DNA from 2 places in the Streptomyces sp. CAI-85 genome. Region 2 is predicted to be linked to the other one. Evidence: predicted binding sites of a transcription regulator. Region 2 holds the regulator's gene; the other holds the start of a gene.
The links. Region 2 encodes HrcA, which represses chaperone genes, less so after heat shock. Its sites were predicted from a motif close to TTNGCACTCNGNNNNNCNGAGTGCNAA; they were not measured.

Region 1 (4,853 bases), on a different contig from region 2:
ACCGCGTCACCGCCGTAGGCGTCGGTGCGCCGGTTGGTGCCGGCCCACAGGAACTGGTCGACGAGGTAGCCGTGCGCGCCGTGGATCTCGACGCCGTCGAAGCCGATGCGCTCGGCGGCGGCCGCGGCCTCGGCGAACGCGCCGATGACGTCGTCCAGATCGCGCTGGGTCATGACCCGGCCGGTGCCCTCGGTGCCGTCCACCCGGATGCCGGAGGGGCCGACCGCGGGCGCGTCCGCGAACGGCGGCTCGCCCTGCTTGCGCACCATGCCGATGTGCCAGAGCTGCGGCACGATCGTGCCGCCCGCCGCGTGGACGTCCTCGGCGACCTTCGCCCAGCCCGCGAGCTGCTCCTCACCGTGGAACCGGGGCACCCGGTCGCTCTGCCCGGCGGAGTCGTGCCCGACGTAGGTGCCCTCGGTGACGATCAGACCGACCCCGGCGGCGGCGCGGCGGGAGTAGTACGACGCCACGTCCGCGCCGGGGATGCCGCCCGGGGAGAACATGCGCGTCATCGGCGCCATCGCGATGCGGTTCGGGACGGTCAGGCCGTTGATCGACACCGGCCGGGACAGGATCTCGGCGGCGCGCGTGGTGCTGGGCTGGGTGACGCTCACGTGGGGGCTCCTCGTAACGGTTGACCAGGTGGTATGTGCACATGCATCAAGTGCTGCGTACGTCAACCAGCACGGCGGGCGGAGCATTCCGGCTCCGCCCGCCGCACTTCCTGTGATCCCTCACACGCCGCCCTGGGACGGAGGCCGTGTCAGGTGTTCTTGGTCTCCGTGTACGAGTCCGCGACCGTCACCTTGGCGTAGGAGTTGGAGACGGCGCAGCTACGGAACTGGTGGGAGACCGCCACCTGGTAGACCCGCTTCTTGATGCCGATCTTGTAGGAGACCCGCTTGCGGGCGGGTACGACGATCATGGTCGTCTTGCCCTTGGCGATGGACACGCCGGCCTCGACCGACACACCCATCTTGCTGTTGATCTCCGCCACGGCGATGTCGATCTTGCCGCCGATCTCCCCGCTGACGGTGCCCTTCAGGCTGGCGCTGATCTCCGCGCTGATGCTCTCGCGCACCGAGGCGCTGCTGCGGCGGTTGTCGATGGTCCCCGACGCCACCACCTTGTGCCAGGTGGACGAGATCTCCGTGTACTTGCGCTTGTAGACGTCGTCGCAGTCCGGGTGGGCGGCGGCCGGCGACGCCGACAGGCCCATCAGTCCACCGGCGAACACGGCCGAGGCGGCGGTGGCCGTGACGAACTTGCGCGTGGAAGTGCGCATGGTGTTTCCCCCTGTTGTTCTGTTGTGCTGCCCCGGCCTGGTCGGTGCCGGTGCGGTCCCCCAGAAACTAGCCACCGGCGGGCCCCGGCCACCACGTTTTTGATCAAGATCTGAGGTGGCTGCCGGAACCCGCCCCGCCAGGGGGAACGCCCGAGGGCGGCACCCCCGTGTCACAGGGGTACCGCCCTCGGTCAGACGTCGATCAACCGGAACCGGTCGATCAGAAGTCCATGTCTCCGCCCGGCATGCCGCCGCCGGCCGGGGCCGCGGCCTTCTCCGGCTTGTCGGCGATGACGGCCTCGGTGGTGAGGAACAGCGCGGCGATCGACGCGGCGTTCTGGAGCGCGGAGCGCGTCACCTTGGCCGGGTCGATGATGCCTTCCTTGACCAGGTCGACGTACTCGCCGGTCGCGGCGTTCAGACCGTGGCCCGGGGTCAGGTTGCGCACCTTCTCCACCACGACACCGCCCTCGAGGCCGGCGTTGACGGCGATCTGCTTGAGCGGGGCCTCCAGCGCGATGCGCACGGCGTTGGCGCCGGTCGCCTCGTCACCCTCGAGGTCCAGCTTCTCGAAGACGGAGGACGCCTGGATGAGCGCCACGCCACCACCGGCGACGATGCCCTCCTCGACGGCCGCCTTCGCGTTGCGGACGGCGTCCTCGATGCGGTGCTTGCGCTCCTTGAGCTCCACCTCGGTGGCGGCACCGGCCTTGATGACGGCCACGCCGCCCGCGAGCTTGGCCAGGCGCTCCTGGAGCTTCTCGCGGTCGTAGTCCGAGTCGCTGTTCTCGATCTCGGCGCGGATCTGGTTGACGCGGCCCGCGACCTGCTCCGAGGAGCCGGCGCCGTCGACGATGGTGGTCTCGTCCTTGGTGATGACGACCTTGCGGGCCTTGCCCAGCAGGTCGACGGTCGTGTTCTCGAGCTTGAGACCGACCTCCTCGGAGATGACCTCGCCGCCGGTGAGGATGGCGATGTCGTTCAGCATCGCCTTGCGGCGGTCGCCGAAGCCCGGGGCCTTGACCGCGACGGACTTGAAGGTGCCGCGGATCTTGTTGACGACCAGGGTCGACAGGGCCTCGCCCTCGACGTCCTCGGCGATGATCAGCAGCGGCTTGCCCGACTGCATGACCTTCTCCAGGAGCGGGAGCAGGTCCTTGACGTTGGCGATCTTGGAGTTCGCGATCAGGATGTACGGGTCGTCGAGGACGGCCTCCATACGCTCCATGTCGGTGGCGAAGTACGCCGAGATGTAGCCCTTGTCGAAGCGCATACCCTCGGTGAGCTCCAGCTCCAGACCGAAGGTCTGGGACTCCTCGACGGTGATGACGCCTTCCTTGCCGACCTTGTCCATGGCCTCGGCGATCAGCTCGCCGATCTGGGTGTCGGCGGCGGAGATGGAGGCCGTGGAAGCGATCTGCTCCTTGGTCTCGACATCCTTCGCCTGCTCGAGGAGGGCACCGGAGACGGCCTCGACGGCCTTCTCGATACCGCGCTTGAGGGCCATCGGGTTGGCGCCGGCGGCCACGTTGCGCAGACCCTCGCGCACCAGGGCCTGGGCCAGGACGGTCGCGGTGGTCGTACCGTCACCGGCGACGTCGTCCGTCTTCTTGGCGACTTCCTTGACCAGCTCGGCGCCGATCTTCTCGTACGGGTCCTCGAGCTCGATCTCCTTGGCGATGGACACACCATCGTTGGTGATCGTGGGGGCGCCCCACTTCTTCTCGAGGACGACGTTGCGGCCCTTGGGGCCGAGCGTCACCTTCACGGCGTCCGCGAGCTGGTTCATGCCGCGCTCGAGGCCGCGCCGCGCCTCCTCGTCGAACGCGATGATCTTGGCCATGTGAAGTGGTCCCTCCAGGACTGGGGGTGATTCTTCGGACCGCGCCCGCGCCCGCGACGGACGGCTCGCCGGCCCGTGGTTCCTTGCCCCACTTGGCCTGCGGGCCTCACCGACCCGGTCCTTCGTTGTCACTCTCACCTTCAGAGTGCTAACGCCAATGATTAGCACTCGGCATGGTCGAGTGCAAGCGCCTCTCACGGAAGGACCCGGCCCGTCGCCGGCGGGCGGAGGGCTTCCGGGCACGCCGAAGGGCCCGCACCCCGGGAGGCGCGGGCCCTTCGAAGATGAAACAGAAGAACGACGCTGTCAGTCGGCGCGTGCTTCAGCCGGTCGCCAGTCGGACCATGTCCGCCTGCGGCCCCTTCTGGCCCTGCGAGATCTCGAAATCGACCCGCTGACCCTCTTCCAGGGTGCGGTATCCGTCCATCTGGATCGCGCTGTAGTGGACGAAAACATCCGCACCACCGTCGACCGCGATGAAGCCGTACCCCTTCTCCGCGTTGAACCACTTGACGGTGCCCTGAGCCATGCCTAACTCCCCTATTACTGGCCCTTGCACAGATCCACACTTCGCGGATCCGGGTCAGACCTCACCCCCCAGTTGGTTGGGGGCGTGCGCCGGAACGCGTCGACCGCGGCTGAATGTATCTGTCCAACTGCCGTCTGCAACAGGTCAGTCGGACGAGAATTCCGGACGCACCCGATCCGGAATGTGGCGAGAATTCGCCAGAATTCAGGGCAAGTCGGGCCCGGCAAATGCCGCAAATGCCACGCAAGAGGCACGCACTTTGGCTACTTCTTGTCGGACGCGGGGCAGCGAAGAAAGACTCCGGATCAGGGTTTCGCGACCCGGTTCCCCAACTGTACCGCGCTCAATCACACAGAATTGCCCCCTCCGCTTCTCTTACGGAGGGGGCAATTCGATGAACGCTCGGTAATCGCTGTTACCGACGGTTACTACCGGCGGGTACTGAACACCGGTCAGCCACCGGTCAGCCGCCGGCGACGGCCGGGATGATCGAAACGCCGGCGCCGTCCGGGGTCGCCGTCTCCAGGCCCTGCTCGAAGCGGACGTCGTCGTCGTTGACGTACACGTTGACGAACCGGCGCAGCTTGCCCTGGTCGTCCAGGACGCGGGCGGCGATCCCGGTGTGGTTCTTCTCCAGGTCGGAGATGACCTCCCCGAGGGTCGCCCCGTCGGCGGACACCTCGGCCTGCCCGCCGGTGTAGGTGCGCAGGATGGTGGGGATACGAACGGTCACGCTCATGCCAGGCCAGCCTCTCGGAAGGAGTCGAGGTTCGGACGGATGGTGGCGGTGAGGCCGGTGCCGGCCACCGCGTCGAGGGTCTTGAGGCCGTCGCCCGTGTTCAGGACGACCGTGGTCTTCGCCGGGTCCAGCAGGCCGTTCTCGATGAGCTTGCGGGTGACGCCGACGGTGACCCCGCCTGCCGTCTCCGCGAAGATCCCCTCGGTCCGCGCCAGCAGCTTGATCGCGTCCACGATCTGCTCGTCGGTCACGTCCTCCACCGCGCCGCCGGTGCGCCGGGCGATGTCGAGGACGTACGGGCCGTCCGCCGGGTTGCCGATGGCGAGCGACTTGGCGATGGTGTCCGGCTTCTGCGGCCGTACGACGTCATGGCCCGCCTTGTAGGCCACCGACACCGGCGAGCAGCCCTCGGCCTGCGCGCCGAAGATCTTGTACGGCCTGTCCTCGACGAGCC
Region 2 (4,853 bases):
GTCGTGCCGGCCCTCCACGTAGATGCGCCCGGCGCGCGCGACCCGGGCCCGGGCGCCGGGGACGGCCACCGAACCGGAGGCGGTACGGGAGGGACGTACCGGAGCACCCGACGACGGCCGTACGAGGGTCACGACCCGGCCCTCGAGGAGGAAGCCGCGCGGCTCCAGCGGGAACACCCGGTGCTTGCCGAAGCGGTCCTCCAGGGTCACCGTGCCCGCCTCGCAGCGGATCACCGCGCCGCAGAAACCGGTCCCGGGCTCCTCCACCACCAGGCCGGGCTCCGCCGGGACCTCGGGGACGGGCTTCGGCTTCTTCCAGGGAGGGGTCAGATCGGCGGAGTACTGGCGCATTCGGATGACGATAGGAGAAGCGCCGGCCCGATCGCTCCCGGATCAGCGCGACACGCCGAAACGCGCCGCCAGCGCCTCGCGCTGCGCCCGCACGAACGCGGCGTCCACCACCGCCCCGTGACCGGGCACGTACAGGGCGTCCTCACCGCCGAGGTCCAGCAGCCGGTCCAGCGCGGCCGGCCAGTGCGAGGGCACCGCGTCCGGGCCCGCCTGCGGTTCGCCGGACTCCTCGACCAGATCGCCGCAGAACACCACTTCGGGCGAACCGGAGGCGCCGGGGACCAGGACCACCAGGTCGTGGGCGGTGTGGGCGGGGCCGACGTTCGCGAGCAGCACCTGCCGGGCGCCGCCCAGATCGAGGGTCCGCTCCCCGCACACCAGGTGGTGGGGCCGTACCAGGACGTCCGCGGCCTCCGTCGCCGCCGCCTCGTCGAGCCCGTGCCGCACCGCGTCCGCCCGCAGCTCCTCCGCCCGTACCGTCTCCAGACCCACCGCCCCGAAGATCTCCGCGCCCGCGAACGCCGCGGCGCCGAACACATGGTCGAAGTGGGGGTGGGTGAGCGCGAGATGGGTCACACGACCGCCGGCCAGCTCCTCCGCCTCGGCCCGCAGCCGCGCCCCCTCCGCCACACTCGCCCCGGCGTCCACGAGCAGGGCCGAGCCCGCCCCGACGACCAGCCCCGCCGTGCAGTCCCAGCCCGGCAGCCGGCACCGCCCGACCCCGGCCGCGACCCGCTCCCACCCCAGCTCTTCCCAAGTCACCGTCATACCGCGACGCTAACGGTATGGCCGGCGGCACCCCTTGACCTTGCCCCGGGTGTACCCCACCGCCGTACACTGGCGGGGGAACGCTGGCACTCGAACGGGAAGAGTGCCAGGCGAGGAGCCCGGGGGACCGGTGCACGACGTCTGGAGGTGGGCGCGATGCTGAGCGAGCGAAGGCTTCAGGTGCTGCGCGCCATCGTCCAGGACTACGTGGGCACCGAGGAACCCGTGGGCTCCAAGGCGCTCACCGAGCGCCACAACCTCGGCGTCTCCCCGGCCACCGTCCGCAACGACATGGCGGCCCTGGAGGAGGAGGGGTACATCGCCCAGCCGCACACCAGCGCGGGGCGCATCCCCACCGACAAGGGCTACCGGCTGTTCGTCGACAAGCTGGCCGGCGTCAAACCGATGACCGCGCCGGAGCGGCGCGCCATCCAGAGCTTCCTCGACGGCGCCGTCGACCTCGACGACGTCGTGGCGCGCACGGTACGGCTGCTCGCCCAGCTCACCCGGCAGGTCGCCGTGGTGCAGTACCCCTCGCTGACCCGCTCCACCGTCCGCCATGTCGAGCTGCTGTCGCTCGCGCCGGCCCGGCTGATGCTGGTGCTGATCACGGACACCGGCCGGGTCGAGCAGCGGATGGTGGACTGCCCGGCGCCCTTCGGGGAAGCCTCGCTCGCGGATCTGCGGGCGCGGCTGAACAGCCGGATCGCGGGCCGCCGGTTCACCGATGTGCCGCGGCTGGTCGAGGACCTGCCGGAGGCCTTCGAGGCCGACGACCGCGGCACCGTCTCGACCGTGCTCTCCACCCTGCTGGAGACGCTCGTCGAGGAGAACGAGGAGCGGCTGATGATCGGCGGCACCGCCAATCTCACCCGCTTCGGACATGACTTCCCTCTCACCATCCGGCCCGTCCTGGAGGCCCTGGAGGAGCACGTCGTTCTCCTCAAACTCCTGGGCGAGGCGGGAGATTCGGGCATGACCGTACGCATCGGTCACGAGAACGCCTACGAGGGACTCAACTCCACTTCGGTGGTCTCGGTCGGCTACGGTTCGGGCATTGAGGCAGTCGCCAAACTCGGCGTGGTCGGACCGACCCGCATGGATTACCCGGGAACGATGGGAGCGGTACGAGCGGTGGCACGGTACGTCGGACAGATCCTGGCGGAGTCCTGAGTGGCCACGGACTACTACGCCGTTCTCGGCGTGCGCCGTGACGCGTCGCAGGATGAGATCAAGAAGGCATTCCGCCGGCTCGCCCGCGAGCTGCACCCGGACGTCAACCCGGATCCGAAGACCCAGGAGCGGTTCAAGGAGATCAACGCCGCCTACGAGGTGCTCTCGGACCCGCAGAAGAAGCAGGTCTACGACCTCGGCGGCGACCCCCTCTCGCAGGCGGGCGGCGGTGGCGCGGGCGGCTTCGGCGCCGGTGGCTTCGGCAACTTCTCGGACATCATGGACGCGTTCTTCGGAACGGCCTCCCAGCGCGGCCCGCGGTCGCGGACCCGGCGTGGCCAGGACGCGATGATCCGGCTGGAGGTGGACCTCGAGGAGGCCGCCTTCGGCACCACCAAGGACATCCAGGTCGACACCGCGATCGTCTGCGCCACGTGCAGCGGCGAGGGCGCGGCCCCCGGCACCACGGCGCAGACCTGCGACATGTGCCGCGGCCGCGGCGAGGTGTCCCAGGTGACCCGGTCCTTCCTCGGCCAGGTCATGACCTCCCGGCCCTGCCCCCAGTGCCAGGGCTTCGGCACCGTCGTCCCCACCCCGTGCCCGGAGTGCGCGGGCGACGGCCGGGTCCGCTCCCGCCGCACGCTCACGGTGAAGATCCCGGCCGGTGTCGACAACGGCACCCGGATCCAGCTCGCGGGCGAGGGCGAGGTCGGCCCCGGCGGCGGCCCCGCAGGCGACCTGTACGTGGAGATCCACGAACTGCCGCACGCGATGTTCCAGCGCCGCGGCGACGACCTGCACTGCACGGTCACCCTCCCGATGACGGCGGCGGCCCTCGGCACCAAGGTGCCGCTGGAGACGCTCGACGGTCTGGAGGAGGTCGACATCCGGCCCGGTACCCAGTCCGGCCAGTCGATCCCGCTGCACGGCCGGGGCGTCACGCATCTGCGCGGCGGGGGCCGCGGCGATCTGATCGTCCATGTCGAGGTGCAGACGCCGACCAAGCTCGACCCCGAGCAGGAGCGCCTGCTGCGGGAGCTGGCCAAGCTGCGCGGCGAGGAACGGCCCCTGGGCCAGTTCCAGCCCGGGCAGCAGGGTCTGTTCTCCCGGCTGAAGGACGCCTTCAACGGCCGCTGAGGCAACGGGCCGAAGGGCGCCCGCCACGGCGTCCGACGGCCCGGAAAGCGCCGTCATGGGGCGGCGCCGACCGCCGGGAAGACCCGATTCGGACTTGTTCGGAGGACGTGACAACATGCCGTCATGTCCTCCGCACTGACCGATCTCTTCCCGTATCCGATCGTGCAGGCCCCCATGGCGGGCGGTGTCTCGGTCCCGCAGCTCGCCGCCGCCGTGTCCGAGGCCGGCGGGCTCGGGTTCCTCGCCGCCGGGTACAAGACGGCCGACGGCATGTACCAGGAGATCAAGCAGATGCGGGGGCTCACCGGCCGCCCCTTCGGCGTGAACCTGTTCATGCCGCAGCCGGAACACGCGGAGAGCGGCGCGGTCGAGGTCTACGCCCATCAGCTCGCCGGCGAGGCCGCCTGGTACGAGACCGAACTCGGCGACCCGGACAGCGGCCGGGACGACGGCTACGACGCCAAGCTCGCGGTGCTCCTCGACGACCCGGTGCCGGTGGCGTCCTTCCACTTCGGCGTGCCCGGCGCGGAGGCGCTCGCCGCGCTGCGCCGGGCCGGGACGCTCACCCTGGTCACCGCCACCACCGCCGAGGAGGCCCTCGCCGCGGAGCGGGCCGGCGCGGACGCGGTGATCGTGCAGGGCCTGGAGGCCGGCGGCCACCAGGGCACCCACCGGGACGTCCCCGAGAACGACGGCTCCGGCATCGGACTGCTCGCCCTGATCGCCCAGGTCCGCGAGGCCGTGAGCCTGCCGCTGGTCGCCGCCGGAGGGCTGATGCGCGGCAGCCAGATCGCCGCGGTCCTCGCGGCCGGCGCGAGCGCGGCCCAACTGGGCACCGCGTTCCTCGCCACCCCCGAGTCGGGCGCCCACGCGGTCCACAAGCAGGCGCTCATCGACCCGCTGTACGTGCGCACCGAGCTGACCCGGGCCTTCTCGGGCCGTCCGGCCCGCGGTCTGGTCAACCGCTTCCTGCGCGAGCACGGCCCCTACGCCCCCGCCGCCTACCCCGAGGTGCACCACCTCACCGCGCCGCTGCGCAAGGCCGCCGCCAAGGCGGGCGATCCGCAGGGCATGGCGCTGTGGGCGGGACAGGGCCACCGGCTGGCCCGGGAGCTGCCGGCCGCGGAGCTGGTGGAGGTCCTGATGGCCGAACTCGCGGACGCGGAGACAGCGTTGTCCGGCCGCCTCGACGGAGGTGAGGGCCGATGACCGCGCCCGTCTTCGTTGTTGACGAACTCCCTTCCGGGGGCGTCGAGTTCGTGCTCGACGGCGCCGAGGGGCGGCACGCCGTGTCGGTGAAGCGGCTGCGGGCCGGCGAGGCGGTCGTCCTCACCGACGGAGCCGGGCGCTGGGCGCCGGGCGAGGTGCTCGCCGCCGAGGGCAAGGACCGTCTCGTGGTGGCCCTGGAGGACGTCGTCGAGGAG

Region 1: a site for HrcA is predicted at 3,293-3,319, ahead of groL (chaperonin GroEL). Genes of this name have one in related genera too.

What each region holds. Positions count from the first base shown of each region.
Region 1 covers NZ_JAANNX010000002.1:156,328-161,180, reverse strand. Annotated here, with positions in the region: gene G6W55_RS03635 (NADH:flavin oxidoreductase) at 1-617, opposite strand, end outside; gene G6W55_RS03630 (hypothetical protein) at 767-1,288, opposite strand; gene groL (chaperonin GroEL) at 1,509-3,131, opposite strand; gene G6W55_RS03620 (cold-shock protein) at 3,454-3,660, opposite strand; gene G6W55_RS03615 (ubiquitin-like small modifier protein 1) at 4,124-4,399, opposite strand; gene thrC (threonine synthase) at 4,396-4,853, opposite strand, start outside.
Region 2 covers NZ_JAANNX010000019.1:77,463-82,315, forward strand. Annotated here, with positions in the region: gene G6W55_RS21540 (DUF3097 domain-containing protein) at 1-351, opposite strand, end outside; gene G6W55_RS21545 (MBL fold metallo-hydrolase) at 394-1,119, opposite strand; gene hrcA (heat-inducible transcriptional repressor HrcA) at 1,276-2,292, shown strand; gene dnaJ (molecular chaperone DnaJ) at 2,293-3,429, shown strand; gene G6W55_RS21560 (nitronate monooxygenase) at 3,553-4,638, shown strand; gene G6W55_RS21565 (16S rRNA (uracil(1498)-N(3))-methyltransferase) at 4,635-4,853, shown strand, end outside.